DNA from 3 places in the Rhizobium sp. LjRoot254 genome. Region 1 is predicted to be linked to each of the others. Evidence: predicted binding sites of a transcription regulator. Region 1 holds the regulator's gene; each other region holds the start of a gene.

Region 1 (6,432 bases):
GCCTGTTCGGCGGTTTCCAGCGCGTCGCGATCGACCATGCCATGGCCCTGCTCGTTGACGAGCTTCAGCCATTCCTCCGGCGTGCGGTGGGTAGCCGTGGCAAATTTGCGACCGCCCGATGTCAGCCGCCCATGTGCACCGGGGCCGATGCCGGCATAGTCGCCATAGCGCCAATAGGTGAGGTTGTGGCGGCTTTCGGCGCCCGGCTGGGCATGATTGGAAACCTCATAGGCCGGCATGCCGGCTGCCGATGTCACGGACTGGGTGATTTCATAGAGTTCGGCAGCGGCATCCTGATCGGGAATGATGATCTTGCCGGCCTTGTGCAGGCCGAAGAACGGCGTGCCTTCCTCGATCGTCAGCTGGTAGAGCGACAGGTGATCGACGGCGTAGGAAATCGCCTCGTTGAGTTCTCGCGTCCATTCGGCGCCGGTCTGGCCGGGCCGGGCGTAGATCAGGTCGAAGCTCATGCGCGGGAAGATTTCGCGCGCCAGCTTCACCGCGCGCAATGCGTCCTCGACATTGTGCAGCCGCCCAAGGAATTTCAGGTCGCGGTCGTTGAGTGCCTGCACGCCCAGCGACACGCGGTTGACGCCGGCGGCGCGATAACCACGGAAGCGCTCAGCCTCGACGCTCGATGGATTGGCCTCCATGGTGATCTCGATGCCGCCGGGCACATGCCAATGCTTGGCGATGCCGTTGAGGATCGCGTCCACTGTCTCCGGCTTCATCAGGGATGGCGTGCCGCCGCCCATGAAGATCGAGGTGACCGTGCGGCTTCCCGAGATCGCCCGCATGGCGGTCATCTCGGCGAGGAACGCCTTCACATAGGCATCCTGGTCGACGGCCACGTGGCGGACATGGCTGTTGAAATCGCAATAGGGACACTTGGCCGCACAGAACGGCCAATGGACGTAGACGCCGAAGCCCGGCTCACCCGAATCCGCCAGCAATGGTGCGTCCTTGATCAAGTTCAGCCTTCCAGGCAGGTTTCGACGAACAGCTTGAAGGCGCGGGCACGATGCGACAGCGCCTGCGCGTCACCCGGCTTCCAGCCATGCTTGGCCTCCGCTGGCATTTCGCCGAACGTCTGCTCGTAGCCGAGCGGCTGAAATACCGGATCATAGCCGAAGCCGAGATTGCCGCGCGGCGGCCAGACGATATGGCCTTCCACCTCGCCACGGAAAATCTCGGTATGGCCATCCGGCCAGGCGAGGCAAAGCACGCTGACGAACCGCCCGGTGCGCTTATCAGGCGTGGTCGCACCCTTCTCGGCCAGCGCTTTCTCGACCTTCTGCATGGCCATGTTGAAATCGCGGCTGCCGTCTTCGCGCTCCGCCCAATTGGCGGTGTAGACGCCCGGTGCGCCATCCAGCGCATCGACCGCAAGCCCGGAATCGTCAGAGAGTGCGGGTAGGCCCGAGGCCATTGCGGAAGCAAGCGCCTTGATCCGGGCATTCTCTTCGTAGGTCGTACCTGTCTCGTCCGGTTCGGCGAATTTGAGGTCGGCCGCCGACTTCGCCTCGAAGCCCAGCGGCCCGATCAGGTCGCGGATTTCACTGATCTTGCCCGCATTGTGGCTGGCAACCACGATCGTCTTGGTATCGAGCTTGCGCATTCAAAGTCCCCAGATGCGAGCTTCGGTGAATTCGAGCGAATTGCCCGCCGGATCGCGAAAATAGATCGAGCGCCCGCCCTGCGGCCACTCCATGTCGGATTCGATTTCGACGCCCGCCGCCGTCAGCCGGTCGCGCCAACCGTCCAATTCATCGGCCTCGGCCTTGAAGCAGAGATGACCAGGCCCATGCGCGCCATGTGGCGGCACCGGCAGCTGGCCGACCTTGTAGGGAATGATGGTCTCGGCCGGGTTGAAGATCAGCAGCACGCCCGGACCGCATTTGAAGAAGACGTGCCGGTTGCCCGCCCGCGCGATCTTTTCCAGCCCCAGGACATCGGCATAAAAGCGCTCGGCGGCATCGAGATCGCTAGCATAGAGTGCGGATTCGAGGATTTGTGCCGGCGCCTTTGCCATCTTCCTTCTCTGGCATCCCTCTCAGGCGATCGCCTGCTTCTGCATTTCGACCAGTTCGGACACGCCCTGCTTGGCGAGACCCATCAGCGTATGGAGTTCTTCCTCGCTGAACGGGGCGCCTTCCGCGGTGCCCTGGATCTCCACGAAGCCGCCGGTGCCGGTCATGACGAAATTCGCATCCGTCTCGGCCGAGGAGTCTTCGAGATAATCGAGGTCCAGAACCGGCTGGTTGGCGAAGATGCCGCAGGAAATGGCCGCGACGTGGTCCTTCAGGACCTTCTCGACCTTCAGCATGTTGCGGGCTTCCATCCACTTCAGGCAATCGTGAAGCGCGATCCAGCCGCCGGTGATCGATGCCGTGCGGGTGCCGCCATCGGCCTGGATGACATCGCAATCGACCGTGATCTGGCGTTCGCCGAGCGATTCCAGGCTGACCACGGCGCGCAGCGACCGGCCGATGAGACGCTGGATCTCCTGCGTGCGGCCGCCCTGCTTGCCGGATGTCGCCTCGCGGCGCATGCGGTCGCCGGTCGAGCGCGGCAGCATGCCGTATTCGGCGGTCACCCAGCCCTTGCCGCTGTTGCGCAGCCATGCCGGCGGCTTTTCCTCGACGCTTGCGGTGCAAAGCACATGGGTGTCGCCGAACTTGACCAGGCAGGAGCCTTCGGCGTGCTTGGAGAAGCCGCGCTCGAAGCTTACCTTGCGCATTTGGTCTGTCTTCCGTCCGGATGGCCGCATGTCTTCCTGCTCCTGATCTCTTCAAAGCATGCCTCATAAGCGGACGGGGTCGGTTTTGCAAAGGAAAAGGGTTGAAATTCCTTTTGCGTGGACGCTGGAACAACTATATTCCAAGCCATGGGAATGAGTAGGTCACTGGCATGAAGGGTATGGACGAGCGGTCCGGTGAAATCTTCCGGCGGATCGTCGAAAGCTATCTGGGCAGCGGCGAGCCTCTGGGCTCCCGTTCGTTGTCGCGTCTGCTGCCCATGTCGCTGTCGCCGGCGTCGGTGCGCAATGTAATGAGCGATCTGGAAGAGCTGGGGCTTATCTATTCACCGCATACATCCGCCGGCCGGCTGCCGACCCAGTTGGGCCTGCGCTTCTTCGTGGACGCCTTCATGCAGGTCGGCCATCTCTCGGAGGAGGAGCGGCTGCAGATCGATCGCCAGATTCGGCCCCCCAATCGCGACTTCCCCGTCGAGAGCGCACTCAACGAAGCGAGCCAGATCCTGTCTTCCGTATCGCGCGGGGCGGGTCTGGTGATCACCGCCAAGAGCGATACGCTGGTCAAGCATGTCGAATTCATCCGGCTGTCGCCTGAAAAGGCGCTCGCCGTGCTGGTCGGCGACCAGGACGAGATCGAAAACCGCATCATCTCGCTGCCAACTGGCACGACGTCTTCGCAACTGACGGCGGCGGCGAATTTTCTCAACGCGCATCTCTCGGGCTTGACGCTGGCCGAGGCGCGCGTGCGCATCGACAAGCTCAAGGAAACCATCCGCGCCGAGCTTGACCAGCTTTCGAGCGATCTGGTCGAGCGTGGCCTCGCCGTATGGTCCGGTGGCGCCAATGATGGCCGCTCGGCGCAGCTCATCGTGCGAGGGCGCGCCAACCTGCTCGAAGGGGTCGAGGGTGCCGAGGATATCGACCGGTTGAGATTGCTTTTCGACGACCTCGAAAAGAAGGAATCGCTTTCCGACATCCTCAACCTTGCCGAAGGCGGGCAGGGCGTGCGGATATTCATCGGATCGGAGAACACGCTGTTTTCGATGTCCGGTTCCTCGCTGATCGTCGCACCCTACAAGAACAGCGAGGACCGCATCATCGGCGCCGTCGGCGTGATCGGTCCGACCCGGCTCAACTATTCCCGCGTCGTGCCGATGGTCGACTACACCGCCCAGCTCATATCGCGGCTCGCCGGCAAGACGCCCTGAACCAAGCACTTTGCGGCACGTTTCTTGCTCTTAAGCCTTGATTTTTTGACGGCAAAGCTCGATATCCGCAGCAACCCAAGCAAGATAGAGAACTTTCGGAGACCGTGATGACGGACGACAACAAGAACGCTTACGAAACGGAGGCCCAGGAAGCCGTGGCCGGTGCTGAGACGCCCGACGCTGCCCAGGCCGCCGATGCGCAGGCTGAAGCGCCCGCCGAACTCGATCCCATCGAGGTATTGAAGGCCGAGAATGCCGAGCTGAAGGACAAGTTCCTGCGGCTGGCCGCCGAGATGGACAATCTTCGCCGCCGCACCGAGCGCGAAGTGAAGGACGCCAAGACCTATTCCGCCGCCGCCTTCGCGCGCGACATGCTGTCCGTATCGGACAATCTCCGCCGTGCGCTGGACGCCATTCCGGCGGAAGCCCGCGCCGCCGGCGATGCCGGCTTTCTGGCACTGGTCGAAGGTGTCGAGATGACCGAGCGCGCCATGCTTTCGGCACTCGAGCGCCATGGCGTCAAGAAGATCGAGCCCGCCGGCCAGAAATTCGACCCGCATTTCCACCAGGCGATGTTCGAGGTTCCCAATGCGGACCTGCCGAACAACACCGTGATCCAGGTCGTGCAAGATGGCTACGTGATCGGCGAGCGCGTGTTGCGCCCCGCCATGGTCGGCGTTTCCAAGGGCGGCCCCAAGGCCGAAGCGCCCAGCGCCACCGAGAACGCGGGCTGATCAAGGCCTCAGGCGACAACCGGCGCTGATATCGCCTTCAGCACCGCGACCGCTTCGGCCGGCGAGAGCTTCACTTGAAGCCCGCGCTGGCCGCCATTCATATAGACCAGTTCATGCGCCATCGCTTCGGCTTCGAAGACCGTCGGCACGGCCTTCTTCTGGCCGAACGGCGAGATGCCGCCGACGACGTAACCGGTAACCTTCTCCGCATTCGCAGGCTTCATCATGTTGGCGGACTTGCCCTTGAAGGCCGCCGCGAGCTTCTTCATGCTTACCTCGCGGTCGGACGGCACGACGACGCAGACCGGCTTGCCATCCACCTCTGCCATCAGCGTTTTCAGCACGATCGACGGCGAGACTCTGAGCGATTCCGCCGCCTGCATGCCGATCTTGTCGGCATCCGGATCGTAGTCGTAGGTCAGGACCTCGAATGTGGCCTTGGCAGCCGCAAGCGCCAGCGTGGCACGGGTGGACTTGGACATGCTCAACTCGCCCGCTTCTCCAGGATTGCTTCATAGATGGCCGGCTTGAAGCCGTTCAGGATCGTCTCGCCGGCAATCAACACCGGCCGTTTGATCATCGTCGGCTCGCGGGTCATCAGCGAAATCGCCTTGTCCTCGTCAAGGCCGGCCTTGTCGGCATCGGGCAGTTCCTTGAATGTGGTGCTCGCCTTGTTGAGCACCTTCTCCCAGCCGACGCTGTCGCACCAGGCTTTGACGACCTTCGTATCGATGCCTTCGGCGCGGTAATCGTGAAAGTCATAGGCGATGCCGTGCGACTTCAGCCAGTCGAAGGCCTTCTTCATCGTGTCGCAGTTCTTGATCCCGTAGATTCTGACCGTCATTCGCCCATTCCTATGCCTCTATTCCGCCTGTCTTTATCACAAAGCACAGCGCGGAAAAGTCCAGGCGAGATGCACTATTTCGTGTTTCTACTTCAGCGATTCTTAACGGCAGAAAGGCTAGATAGCGGGCAGCCGTCCTTCCTCCGCTGGCGGCTTCCGGGGACACTTGATGGAATCGACCTCCGCCCTATCCTTCCTGTTGCCGATCATGATGGTGACATTCTCAGCCGTGTTCGTGGTTCTGTCGCGCTTCAATGTGCCGTCGGGCAGGGCGTGGGGATTGGGCTTCGGTTTCAGCGCGCTCGGATTCATGGCGTCGGTCGTGCCGCTGCCGGTGGAAATCGGCGCGCTTTCAGGTGATGCTTTCTTCGTCGCGGGCTTCTTCTTCTATGCCGAGGCTCTCCTCGTACAGTTTTCGATGCCGCTCTACCGGCGCGAACGCGCGGCGTTCATGCTGGCCTATCTTCTCATCGACCTCTATGTCGTGCTCGTCGAGCGCAGCCTGCATGCCGAACTCTTTCTCAACGATGTCGCCACCTCCTGCCTGCTCGGTTTCGCCCTGCTGAAGGTGATGGACCGCGCGACCAAGCTCGCCGACCGTGCGCTGATCGTCATGAGCAGCCTTGTGGTGCTCGACACATTGGCGCGGGTCATGGTGTTCGTCTTCTTCGTCAAATCGAGCGATCGGCTGGAGGATTTCGCGACGTCGTCATACGCCTGGGCCATGCAGATCACGACCAGTGCGGTCGGCCTGCTCTTTGCGCTCTCCGTTTTGGGTTCGATCACCGCGGCCACGCTTCTGCGCTATCGCGATGCAGCCGACCGCGACCCGCTGACGGGCCTTTATAACCGGCGCGGCTTCGATGGCGCGCTGGCGCCGAAGAAGCA
Region 2 (6,432 bases), 4.1 Mb from region 1:
CACTAATATTGAACGACATCCCTCTTGAAATGTGGCTGGAATTGGGCATCTGTCGCTTGTCGCGGCCGATACGAGTAATTATGTTGCCGGCACCATACTTTTCCGCACCCACAAGGACCCCTGCATGGCCGACCTCTCCTCCTTCAAGATCACCCAGCGCTGGCCCGCCGCCAATCCCGACGTGATCCAGCTCTATTCGCTGCCCACGCCGAATGGCATCAAGGTCTCGGCCATGCTCGAAGAGACCGGCCTCGCCTATGAACCGCATCTCGTCAATTTCAGCAGCAACGACCAGCTGACGCCGGAATTCCTGTCGCTCAATCCCAACAACAAGATCCCCGCGATCATCGATCCCAACGGTCCCGATGGAAAGCCGCTGGAGCTGTTCGAGAGCGGCGCCATCCTCTTCTATCTCGCCGAAAAGTCCGGCAAGTTCATCCCCCAGGACGCCGCAGGCCGCTACGAGACCCTGCAATGGGTGATGTTCCAGATGGGCGGTCCCGGCCCGATGTTCGGCCAGGTCGGCTACTTCGTGAAATTCGCTGGCAAGGACATCGTGGATCCCCGCCCGCGCCAGCGCTATCTCGACGAAGCCAGGCGCCTGCTCGGCGTCATCGAAGGCCGGCTCACCGGCCGCGACTACATGATGGGCAGCGCCTACACGATCGCCGACATCGCGCTCTGGCCCTGGCTCCGCACCATCAACGGCTTCTACGGCGCCGGCGAGTTGGTCGGCATTAAGGATTTTCCCAAGGTGCTGGATTACGTAAAGCGCTGCGAGGAACGACCGGCCAGCCAGAAGGCAGTCAACATTCCGGCGCGGGGCTGATCGCATTTACCTTCGTCGCTAGCCGACTTCTACCTGCGCGATCACCTCGCGCAGGATTGCATTGAGCGCCTCGGGACGTTCCATCGGCACATAATGCCCGCAATCCTCGATCACGTGCAGTCGGCCATTCCGGGTGAGCCCGGTCTGTCGCGCCGAGGATTCCACGCCGGGTGCAGTGTCGTCCGCACCGGTAACGAAGACGACCGGGATTTCCAGTTCCGAGAGCAACGCCTCCCGGTTTGGCCGCGTGTGAAACACGCTGACGCCACGCGCAATATCTTCCGAGGGATGGCTGAGCGCGAGTTGATGCGCCCGCGATCTCGCCTCGGTACTGACATCTGCAAAGAGTGGGTTCCAAAAGGTCGCCCACGCCGCTTCGACGCCCGCCTCGTCCAGAATATGCAATGCACGGGCATGAAGTTCGGGATTCGGCCGGTGCCGGGCGTTGGTGCCAACCAGCACAAGCGCCGCAACGCGCTCGGGCGCGATGCTTGCCACTTCAAGGGCACAGGACCCGCCGACGGAGTTTCCGACGACAATGATCCGCTCCTCCTTCACCGGGCTCAGCGCGGCGGTCGCCCAGGCGCGCATGGTATCGCCATATCGGTAGAGCGTCGGCGCATATGTCGAACCCGGAAGAAGGCTCGCCTGCGCCGACCACATCCTGCCGTCCAGTGGCAGCGCATGCAGGAAAAGAATGCCGATCCTTGCGCGTGAGGTCATGGCCACAGCCATCCTTCACATCGGACTGGGGTCAATGGCCCGAGGTCTCGACGGGCATACGGGGAAAGATGAACACGCCGGACATGCGGCCATTGTTATGCTCGCCGAAGCCGCTGGATTCGCCGATGCAGACCAGCGGCTGGCGCTCACCTGGTCCGGTGACGATGTGAGTGGAGAAGCAGAAGGACGAGGCCGACGAAGAGGCATTCTCGAGCAGTTCGAGAATGCTGATCCTGTCCGCCGCATCGTAGCAGCGCAGCAGGGTCAGCAGGCCGCACTCTCCGCCTGCAAGTCCATGCAATTGCTCGCTGAGTGTTCCGAGCTGGAACAGGCCATTGGCCAGATCACCGCTCCATTCGTCGGTGACGCAGAACTTGTCGAGGGCTGACGGCTCGAAACCGCTTTCAAGGCGTTCCTGCGGAATCTGCAATGCAGGCGCTTTCACCTTGGATATTCTGAACACTGCCTGCCCCCGCCCCTTTTCCGCCGACTTGCCGCGAACTCTCTGCTTTACTCATGGTCAATAAGTAAGCTTGCCCTGTTGGCGGCAAGATTGCGCTGATTCAATGACACATTCACCCAATAGTCTGCAGAACAACAGCACTCTTCCGAGCGCGACCATAAAACATGATACTATGTCATGTTTTTGGCCTCCCATTCAGCTGGATGGCAGGTATCCGGACCCCATTTCCTCGAATCGAAGGCAATTCTTATAGGAGCTTTCATCCGCTCGGCAATAGAGAATCCCCGCGCCTTATACTTTAGTAAAAAATACTTGATCACTAGCCAGAGTAAACGGCCTCGTTATTTCTCTTTCCGCACCCAATGAACCTTTTCGCGCATGCAGATAGCACATGACCTTGCTCAAACGAAAAGAGGCGCCTCGAAGGACGCCCCAATTACATTAGACGATGATAATAGGCCGTGGCCTATTACATCATGTCCATTCCACCCATGCCGCCCATGCCGCCCGGCATGCCGCCAGCGGCATCCTTCTTCGGCAGCTCGGCGATCATCGCTTCGGTGGTGATCAGCAGCGAGGCGACAGAAGCAGCGTTCTGCAGCGCGGTGCGGACAACCTTGACCGGGTCGACGATGCCCATGGTGATCATGTCGCCATATTCAGAGGTCTGGGCGTTGTAGCCGAAGTTCTCTTCGTTCTTTTCGAGGATCTTGCCCACGACGATCGAAGCTTCGTCACCGGCGTTCTCGGCGATCTGGCGAACCAGCGACTGCAGAGCGCGGCGAACGATGTTGATGCCGGCTTCCTGGTCGTCGTTCTCACCCTTGGAGGTGATCTTGGTCGAGGAGCGGAGAAGAGCGACGCCACCACCGGCAACGATGCCTTCCTGAACGGCAGCGCGGGTCGCGTTGAGCGCGTCGTCGATGCGGTCCTTCTTTTCCTTGACTTCGACTTCCGTCGAGCCGCCGACGCGGATCACGGCAACGCCGCCAGCGAGCTTGGCAAGACGTTCCTGCAGCTTTTCGCGGTCGTAGTCGGAGGTGGTTTCCTCGATCTGCGCCTTGATCTGGGTGACGCGGCCTTCAATGTCGGACTTCTGGCCGGCACCGTCGACGATCGTGGTGTTTTCCTTGGTGATCGACACCTTCTTGGCGCGGCCCAGCATGTCGAGGGTCACGTTTTCGAGCTTGATGCCGATGTCTTCGGAGATCACGGTGCCGCCGGTCAGGATGGCGATGTCTTCGAGCATGGCCTTGCGGCGGTCGCCGAAGCCGGGAGCCTTGACGGCAGCGATCTTGAGGCCGCCACGGAGCTTGTTGACGACGAGCGTTGCAAGGGCTTCGCCTTCGACGTCTTCAGCAATGATGAGCAGCGGACGCGAGGTCTGGACGACAGCTTCGAGCACCGGCAGCATGGCCTGGAGGTTCGAGAGCTTCTTTTCGTGCAGCAGCACGTAGACGTCGTCGAGATCGGCGACCATCTTCTCGGCGTTGGTCACGAAATACGGCGAGAGGTAGCCGCGATCGAACTGCATGCCTTCGACGACTTCGAGTTCGGTTTCGGCGGTCTTGGCTTCTTCAACCGTGATGACGCCTTCATTGCCGACCTTCTGCATGGCTTCGGCAATGTCGAGACCGACCTGCTTGTCGCCGTTTGCGGAGATCGTGCCGACCTGTGCGACTTCTTCCGAGGTCGAGATCTTCTTGGCCTTGCGGGCGAGATCCTTGACGACTTCGGAGACAGCGAGGTCGATGCCGCGCTTGAGGTCCATCGGGTTCATGCCGGCGGCAACGGCCTTGTTGCCTTCGCGGATGATCGAGGCGGCGAGAACCGTCGCGGTCGTGGTGCCGTCACCAGCGATGTCGTTGGTCTTCGAAGCGACTTCGCGGACCATCTGGGCGCCCATGTTCTCGAACTTGTCTTCAAGTTCGATTTCCTTGGCGACCGAGACGCCGTCCTTGGTGATGCGCGGAGCGCCGAAGGACTTGTCGATGATGACGTTGCGGCCCTTGGGACCGAGGGTGACCTTCACCGCGTCAGCGAGAATGTCGACGCCGCGCAGCATCTTTTCGCGTGCGGTGCGGCCAAACTTGATTTCTTTTGCAGCCATTTTAGAAAACTCCCGGGCTCAGTGCCCATTGGTTGTCATGGATTGAAGGGATACGGCAATCAGCCGATAACGCCCATGATGTCGGATTCCTTCATGATCAGAAGGTCTTCGCCGTTCACCTTGACTTCGGTGCCCGACCACTTGCCGAACAGAACGCGGTCGCCGGCCTTGACATCAAGAGCAACGAGCGAGCCCTTGTCGTCACGAATGCCGGAGCCGACAGCGACGATTTCGCCTTCCTGCGGCTTTTCCTTGGCGGTGTCGGGGATGATGATGCCGCCCTTGGTCTTTTCTTCGGATTCCACGCGGCGTACGACGACGCGGTCATGGAGCGGACGGAAATTGATGTCTGCCATCGTTAGTTTCCTCGATCAAATAGATTGCCGGGTCTTCTCCGGATGAATGGATTGTTAGCACTCGTCTCCTTGGAGTGCTAGCGGCGTGGATTTAGGCTTCACGTGTTCGTGAGTCAAGGATCGGCCTGTGAAATATTTTTGACGGAATGGTGAACGCGACGGACCTGCCCTGCGCGCCGTTCTGCTGGAGGTGCTGGTCCCGGATTGTCAGACCACCTATGACACCCGCATCGCCCCACATTGTGACATTGATCTGGGCAGGGCAAGGCGGCAGGTTAAGCCCCTCCCCCTTGTGGGGAGGGGTTTGGGGCGGGGTCTTTCTTCAAAACGGTACAGGGTCCTCCGGATACCCTTTGAGCAGATGCCGCAGACTGCGTTCGATCTCAATGAACACATGGTCAGGTCCATCGATCACCTGTCCATTGTCGAACCGGAGCACAGTGACGCCCTGCGCCTTCAGGAAGGCATCCCTCTTTATATCGTGCGCCTTACCATGCGCCGTCTCGTGCGTGTCCCCATCGACCTCGACGATCACGCGGACCGACAGCCAAGCAAAATCCGCGATATAGGGACCGATGGGTGTCTCACGCCGGAACCGGGCGCCATACGGCTTGAGGTCGCGGAGCATGTTCCACATTCGCTGTTCGGCCTTGGTCCGATCATGGCGTAGCGCTCGTGCGCGCTTTCGCGTTTCCGGTTCGACATTGGAATGCGGCATGGAAGTGCCCTCATTACATCAAGACCCCGCCCCAAACCCCTCCCCACAAGGGGGAGGGGCTTAACTCGCGGCAACCGCCGTTGCCACATGCAAACACAATACACATTCATCAATGAAGAATTTAAGCGTCAACGCGCAAAGCCGTTTCGGCCGAGCTTATCCTGCCAGTGTTTTCCGAGCGTACGTATCGCCCAAGCTCTTGCTGCCTCGACGCTGCCGGCGGGCAGGGTTGGGAAATCCTCGTAAATTTCACGCGCCGAGCTTCCAGTCTTGAGGTAAATCAGGATCGTCTCGACGGGTACGCGCGTGCCTGAGATCACCGGCTCTCCGCCCATTACTCCCTCGGCGGTTTCGACGGCTACTTCGTCAGGCATCATATGGGCTACAGAAGACATCGTCGTGCTCCAATATTCATTGCATGATGCCACAGACCTGCAGCCGTGCAAATCCCTCCCGCGACTGCCACACTCGTCTCCAGCCAGCGTTGACATCGAGCCTCATTTGCCGCAAGACATTGCCCATGGAGTGTGCGAATACTCCACGAGGCGTCATGCTGCAGTTTCGCATCCCGATTTCCAATTGCGGAGCAAACCCATGGCGAACTTTGGTTTGATTTCGGTCGACAAGCTTTTCAAGCTCATCGGCACACCCCAATCCCCTGTTATCATTGACGTACGCGACGACGACGATTTCGCCGCGGTTCCATCGCTCATCCCCTCCTCGACCCGACTTGATTATTCCACCGCCGATACCTGGGCCCGCAATTTTGCTGGAACCCAGGTCGTCGTGTCCTGCAAGCGCGGCAAGAAGCTCTCCGAGGGCGTGGCGGCCTTCCTCAGGCTCGCCGGCGCATCAGCGGAAGTTCTCGACGGCGGCACGGAAGCCTGGATCGAGGCCGGCCTGCCGATGGTGCCGGTGGCGCGGATTCCTGGCGGCGCGGTGACCGGCGCCACGCTCTGGGTCACCCGCTCGCGTCCGAAGATCGACCGCATCGCCTGCCCCTGGCTGATCCGGCGTTTCGTCGATCCGCAGGCAAGGTTCCTGTTCGTCACCGCGTCCGAGGTCGAGGCGGTAACCGAGAAGTTCGGCGCCACGCCCTTCGACATCGAGGGCGTCTTCTGGAGCCATCGCGGCGAGACCTGCACCTTCGACACCATGATCGAGGAATTCGCGCTCGACATTCCCGCACTCCATCGGCTTGCCGAGGTTGTGCGCGGAGCCGACACGGATCGC
Region 3 (6,432 bases), 420 kb from region 1:
GATAGCGGGCAATATCATCGTTGGAGAGATCAGCCGCAAAATTATACCCCTTATTGTATTCCTTGACGTGTGCAAGGCAGAAGAACAGATAAAGGCCTTCGGCGTCGCGCCCGACGGGCGCACGGTGCGTCCCATTGCTTTCGCAGCCATCCCATTGGCATTTCGGACCTGCGGGCTCGCTGTGTAGAGCCGACTTTTTTCTCGTGGATCTAAGCCCAACGAAGATTTTGGAATCGATCATCATGGCCCTATCTGTAAACAGCCGTCATCAAGGCATGAATTTGCGAGTTGGACTTTTGCAGGCTTGAATACAGAGTCAGGCTTTCTTGGCGCGTTTTCCAATAAGCGCGGTGGCCGCTGAAAGCCTGGCCGACAATTCCTTCGCCTTACGGGCTTCTCGCAGCCGCGAGGTCTTTTCGTCTCGCGCACTAGCAATGGAGTCAAGCACCGCCATCGCTTGTCCGCGGGCGAAGAATTCTGTTTGTGTCTTGCCGAAAGCAATTTCCGCCTGTTGCCGGGATCGGCTGTGTGTCTGTGTCATGGGGTCGTTCCAGAAAATGGTGGCTCGTCGGAGCGAGCAAAAATGAAAAAGGCCAGGCAGCTAGCCTGACCTCGGTTGGTATCTCGCTCTCAGCAGTGCCAGTACATCCGTGGTCACGGGAGAGCGGATGCCGATTTAAGCGGCCTGAAGATTGCAGGCCGACATCTTGCCCGACTTGTTGTCGCGCTCCATGTCGTAGCCGATCTTCTGGCCTTCGACGATTTCGCGCATTCCGGCGCGTTCGACGGCCGAGATGTGGACGAAGGCGTCAGCGCCGCCGTCGTCAGGCTGAATGAAGCCGAAGCCCTTGGTGGCATTGAACCATTTAACTGTGCCAGTGGTCATGTTGAACCCTTTCATAGCATATTGAACGACCGCAACGCATAAGCACTGCGGATGGTGACAGCGATTTTTGAAAGGAAGGTTCGTTCAGGGCGCGGTGCAAATCGCGCGTAACCAAAGCTCAGCAAGCAAATATCGATATAACCATAAATAGAGATCTTTTCGTGGATTGTCAACTTTTGGTTCAAGAAATCCGAACCCACGGCAAGAACGGAGTGATGTAGGACCTCCGCCAACCACCTTGAAATAGCCTCGTTGGGGCTACTTGAACAACCGCATCGATCGATGACGCATGTTTTTCTCGACAAGGGCTCGACGTTCCTCGTCGACGATCGCGGCATAGGCGCTTTCAGCTTCCTGTCGGCGCGTGGGAATAGGTAGTTTGGCAGCTTCGTCAGGCGCTTGCGTCTGTTCGGTCATGACGTCTCCATCTGGGCTTTTGGTTCCAATCGGGCACTGCCTAGTGCGTTTTGTGTATCGGGCCTTCGAACGAAATCATTCTGGTCCTCGCGGGCGGATTAAGACGTTGAATCATATTTTCCCGGAACCATTCGACGAATGTGTGGGCCGAGATTCGTTGCGACCTGAGGCTATCTGCAAACTCCAGAGCCGCAGACAGATCGCTGGCGTGAAGCCGGTCGGCAAGATCCTGGCAAAGCAAACGTAGATCACTGGTGATCGCCTCTACCTGATTGAGGTCGAACAGCTCGTCAACATTGCTCATTTGGGGTATCCATTGTGCCTGAAGGGACGAACCGCGCCTGCGGCGTCGCGTCGGCAAGTGGCCACTCCAGCGCGCACTTTACCCGATGGTTCGCTATTTTGTTGTGCGCCCGCCGATTAAAGAGCAGGTGACTCGTCGATGGCCGTTTATCAGGGCGCCGTCGCGAAAGGGCGGCCATCGAGCCTAGCCCCGACAAAGGAGGACATTTTGTCTTCCACGATCCAGCAGCACTTTACACTCGACGATTTGAATATGCTCAGGCGCGTCCTCGATAATGCCGGCCTTCATGACAGGCATGGTGAAACCTCCCATTCGGCGAGACTGGCCGCATCGCGATTTCTCATCGGGTGCTTTAAGCAGGGCATTTCGACGGAAATGGAGTTGAGATTCGAACTGTTCCATCATCTCTATCAGGACATGTCGGAGCGGGTGCGAGCGGGTGAACTTGCCGATATCAAGGCATGGGAAAATGAAGGCGGAGCGTTAGCCTCGGAGGCGAGACCGACCCGGCAGCCCATGCGGCTCGTCAGTAGCCATGCCACGGTCGTGCGACGCATCATGCTGGGTTTCCCCGCCTTCAGCCCCAGCGACAATTCGTCGGGTGCGGACGATGCCATTCCCCAAATGTTGACAATGGCGGCTTGATGGCAAGACCGATACCGGAAATACCAAGGCAACGCCGGCAAAGCGCCACCAACCATGTGGCCGCGGAAATCACCCGGCACGAGCAGTTGGAGCGAGAACGCAAGACCGTCGATCTCAGATCAAAGCGGCTCCTCAAGGAAGCGGAACATGTGGCCGCGGCAAGGCCGTAGTGAGGGTCAGCCTAGCCTCGATACAAAATTCCCGCGAAGGGGCCACTTTCGCCTATCACCGCTTTGGTCGACATTGCGCGGTAGCAAGAGATGTCAGACATGACCAAATCATTCGTTACGATCGGCTTTCAGCAACGCGGGCGGTCGCTCGTCGCCGACCAGCCAAGGCTGAGCAAGACGGCCGAGATCGCGGTCGACCCTTGCGAAACGACTTTCGGAAAGCAGGGCTGGCACGGTGGCGTTTGAGCAATCTCATGATGCCGACGCCGAAATCTACGATGACCCCGTGATTCTGTTCAAAACGGGCAGCCTGCCGCCAGACTTCTCCGGCGATTGATCACTTGGGCGGGTCCAATCGGCTCGCTTGAAATTTATAGTGCTAGCACTCTCACCCAGAGAGTGCTAAGACAGTGAAATTGGCCCATCGCGGCGCCAAAAGCCCATTTCATCGAGGATGTTTAGAATGACGGATATCAATTTCCGGCCGCTGCACGATCGTGTCGTGATCCGGCGCATCGAAGCCGAAGCAAAGACCAAAGGCGGCATCATCATCCCTGACACCGCGAAGGAAAAGCCGCAGGAAGGCGAAGTCGTCGCCGTCGGCTCCGGCATTCGCGACGACAGCGGCAATCTCGTCGCCCTTGATGTCAAGGCAGGCGACCGGATCCTGTTCGGCAAGTGGTCGGGCACCGAAGTCAAGCTCAATGGCGAAGACCTTCTGATCATGAAGGAAAGCGACATTATGGGCGTCATCGCCTGATCGTTTCATCCACCCATACTAGCCAATGAGCAATTTGCTCGGGAGTTTTCATCATGGCTGCAAAAGAAATCAAATTCGGTCGCACTGCACGCGAAAAGATGCTGCGCGGCGTCGACATCCTCGCAGACGCGGTGAAGGTCACCCTCGGTCCGAAGGGCCGCAACGTCATCATCGACAAGTCCTATGGCGCTCCGCGCATTACCAAGGATGGTGTCGCCGTCGCCAAGGAAATCGAACTTGACGACAAGTTCGAGAACATGGGCGCCCAGATGGTCCGCGAAGTCGCTTCGAAGACCAACGACGTCGCCGGCGACGGCACCACGACCGCGACGGTTCTGGCCCAGGCCATCGTTCGCGAAGGCAACAAGGCGGTTGCCGCCGGCATGAACCCGATGGATCTGAAGCGCGGCATCGATCTTGCGGTTACGGCCGTGGTGAAGGATCTCCTTGCCAAAGCCAAGAAGATCAGCACATCCGAGGAGATCGCCCAGGTTGGCACGATCTCCGCCAATGGTGAGAAGGAAATCGGCGGCTATATCGCCGAGGCCATGCAGAAGGTCGGCAATGAAGGCGTCATCACGGTTGAAGAAGCCAAGACCGCCGAAACCGAACTCGAAGTCGTCGAAGGCATGCAGTTCGACCGCGGCTACCTCTCGCCGTATTTCGTGACCAACGCCGAAAAGATGCTGGCTGAACTCGAGGATGCGTATGTGCTCCTTCATGAGAAGAAGCTCTCGAATCTCCAAGCGATGCTACCAATCCTAGAAGCGGTCGTGCAGGCCGGTAAGCCGCTCCTAATCATTTCCGAGGACGTCGAAGGCGAAGCGCTTGCTACGCTCGTCGTCAACAAGCTCCGTGGCGGCCTCAAGATCGCTGCCGTCAAAGCTCCGGGCTTCGGCGACCGCCGCAAGGCCATGCTCGAAGACCTTGCCATCCTGACCGGTGGTACGGTGATCTCCGAAGACATCGGCGTCAAGCTCGAAAACGTGACCCTCGACATGCTGGGCCGCGCCAAGAAGGTGTCGATCACCAAGGAAAACACCACGATCGTCGACGGTGCCGGCCAGAAGTCCGACATCGAAGGCCGCGTCACCCAGATCAAGGCGCAGATCGAGGAAACCACCTCCGACTACGACCGCGAGAAGCTGCAGGAACGTCTTGCCAAGCTCGCTGGCGGCGTCGCCGTGATCCGCGTCGGCGGCTCGACGGAAGTCGAAGTCAAGGAAAAGAAGGACCGCATCGACGACGCGCTCAACGCGACCCGCGCTGCCGTCGAAGAAGGTATTGTTCCCGGTGGCGGTACGGCACTGCTCAGAGCCTCTGTCGTTCTTGATATCAAGGGTGAAAACGACGACCAAAACGCCGGCATCAACATCGTCCGCAAGGCGCTGCAGTCACTCACCCGCCAGATCGCCGAGAACGCCGGTGACGAAGCCTCGATCGTTGTCGGCCGCATCCTTGAAAAGAACGAAGACAACTGGGGCTACAACGCCCAGACTAGCGAATATGGCGACATGATCACCATGGGTATTGTCGACCCGGTCAAGGTTGTCCGCACCGCGCTGCAGAATGCAGCTTCCGTTGCCGGCCTGCTGGTGACCACCGAAGCCATGATCGCGGAACTGCCAAAGCGTGATGCGCCTGGCGGCGGCATGCCCGATATGGGTGGCATGGGCGGAATGATGTAGTCTTCGTGACCACGTTAACAGACGTCGGTCGAAACAGGGCCCCGGGTTTTATCCGGGGCTCACTGCTGTTTAGCGGTGCATCAGTCTTTGCTTTGCATGGCCAAGCGTGTCGCTGAAGCCAACCGACCAGCTGCCTGAAAATAGGCAAGGACGTCGCTGTCGAGCTTGATCGAAACGAGCTTCTTGGTATGAGGAAGCAGCAATGACGGGGTCTGAGGTTCGACTCCCTTCAAGACCTTGTCCCACTGAAGAGCTGCCCAGATCTATTGGGCAGCCTCCAGCAGTGTCTGAGCGATTTTCGCCGCTGCGGAGACGTGAGCGCGGCAGGCCCCCGCGGCGGCCTCGGGATCGTTGCGCTCGATCGCGGCAAAGATCTTGCGGATCTGGGCCGGGCCAGAGGTGGTCCGGTGGGCGGTGGAAAGGGTCATCACCCTGAGCCGCGATATCCGGCCATTGAGCCGGCTGACGATATCCCAGGCAATACTGTGGCCGCTGGTCTCGAAGATGATCTTGTAGAATTCGGTGGTTGCGTCGAGAATTCCCGGAGGGGAATTCTGTTTCGACGTGCGATCGAGTTCGTCGAGTGCCCGGCACAGCCGCGCCTTGACGCCAACGTCCGCGCGCCGCGCGCAATCGGCCACTGCGGTTGATTCCAGGGCGGCGCGGATTTCGTAGATCTGCCGTGCGTCATCCCAATCGATTCCCGCGACGATGGGCCCCTGCTTGGCCATCTCCACCAGACCTTCAGCCTCGAGGTGACGGATCACCTCGCGGATGACGGAGCGCGACACGCCGAGCTGATCGCAGAGAGTACGTTCGACCAGTCGCTGGCCGGGCTCGAAAAGGCCGCTGATGATGGCGCGTCGCATGCGGTCGAGGGCGATTTCCCTCAGCGTCGCTGGCGGGCTTTCGATGCGGAGGGCCGCGAGATTCTCGGCGTTCTTGGTCATGCTTCGGTGTAGCGGCAAAAAAATCTTTGCACAAGGCCTTGACACTCGGTCTTATGGTATACCAACATACAACAAGACAAGTTGACAGGAGAATTCCCGTGGCGGCGACCGTACGCAAAACCCTTCTGCACGTGGAAACCACCCTTATCGAGGGCGGCAGGGAGGCGCCGAGGCCGCTCAAGCTGATTGCAGCCATGGCGGTCGTGAAGAACCCTTGGGCAGGCCGCGGCTATGTCGAGAACCTGAAGCCCGAAATCAACGCGGTGGCGCCCGAGCTTGGCGCGTTGCTGACCAGAATGATCATTGAGACCGCCGGCTCCGGCGATATCGTCGAGGCCTATGGCAAGTCCGCTGTCGTCGGCCTCGATGGCGAGATCGAGCACGCCTCCGCGCTGATCCATACGCTGCGCTTCGGCAATCACTATCGCACTGCCGTGGGCGCCAAATCCTATCTCGCCTTCTGCAACACGCGCGGACCGGCCAATGCGCCGATCATGATTCCGCTGATGGACAAGAACGATGAAGGCCGCCGCTCACATTACCTGACGATCCAGTGCGCCATTCCCGACGCGCCGGCGGCCGACGAAATCGTGGTGGCGCTGGGCGCATCCA

The links. Region 1 encodes HrcA, which represses chaperone genes, less so after heat shock. Its sites were predicted from a motif close to GTTAGCACTCNCNNNNNGNGAGTGCTAAC; they were not measured.
Region 2: groES (co-chaperone GroES) is a predicted target of HrcA. The motif match lies at 4,535-4,563, and genes of this name have one in related genera.
Region 3: groES (co-chaperone GroES) is a predicted target of HrcA. The motif match lies at 2,801-2,829, and genes of this name have one in related genera.

Annotation. Positions count from the first base shown of each region.
Region 1 covers NZ_CAXUSM020000001.1:4,390,541-4,396,972, reverse strand. The annotation lists gene hemW (radical SAM family heme chaperone HemW) at 1-977, opposite strand, end outside; gene ACSQ26_RS21670 (non-canonical purine NTP pyrophosphatase) at 974-1,618, opposite strand; gene ACSQ26_RS21665 (VOC family protein) at 1,619-2,032, opposite strand; gene rph (ribonuclease PH) at 2,054-2,770, opposite strand; gene hrcA (heat-inducible transcriptional repressor HrcA) at 2,911-3,966, shown strand; gene grpE (nucleotide exchange factor GrpE) at 4,074-4,700, shown strand; gene ybaK (Cys-tRNA(Pro) deacylase) at 4,709-5,182, opposite strand; gene ACSQ26_RS21640 (arsenate reductase) at 5,185-5,544, opposite strand; gene ACSQ26_RS21635 (GGDEF domain-containing protein) at 5,714-6,432, shown strand, end outside.
Region 2 covers NZ_CAXUSM020000001.1:251,114-257,545, reverse strand. The annotation lists gene ACSQ26_RS01320 (glutathione binding-like protein) at 125-829, shown strand; gene ACSQ26_RS01315 (alpha/beta fold hydrolase) at 848-1,552, opposite strand; gene ACSQ26_RS01310 (hypothetical protein) at 1,584-2,015, opposite strand; gene groL (chaperonin GroEL) at 2,485-4,125, opposite strand; gene groES (co-chaperone GroES) at 4,185-4,481, opposite strand; gene ACSQ26_RS01295 (endonuclease domain-containing protein) at 4,804-5,199, opposite strand; gene ACSQ26_RS01290 (DUF433 domain-containing protein) at 5,328-5,594, opposite strand; gene ACSQ26_RS01285 (chromate resistance protein ChrB domain-containing protein) at 5,794-6,432, shown strand, end outside.
Region 3 covers NZ_CAXUSM020000001.1:3,966,173-3,972,604, reverse strand. The annotation lists gene ACSQ26_RS19590 (J domain-containing protein) at 1-244, opposite strand, end outside; gene ACSQ26_RS19585 (hypothetical protein) at 317-541, opposite strand; gene ACSQ26_RS19580 (cold-shock protein) at 677-886, opposite strand; gene ACSQ26_RS19575 (hypothetical protein) at 1,145-1,303, opposite strand; gene ACSQ26_RS19570 (hypothetical protein) at 1,344-1,607, opposite strand; gene ACSQ26_RS19565 (hypothetical protein) at 1,746-2,252, shown strand; gene ACSQ26_RS19560 (hypothetical protein) at 2,522-2,668, shown strand; gene groES (co-chaperone GroES) at 2,886-3,182, shown strand; gene groL (chaperonin GroEL) at 3,236-4,870, shown strand; gene ACSQ26_RS19545 (BrnA antitoxin family protein) at 4,951-5,073, opposite strand; gene ACSQ26_RS19540 (GntR family transcriptional regulator) at 5,134-5,820, opposite strand; gene ACSQ26_RS19535 (amino acid synthesis family protein) at 5,919-6,432, shown strand, end outside.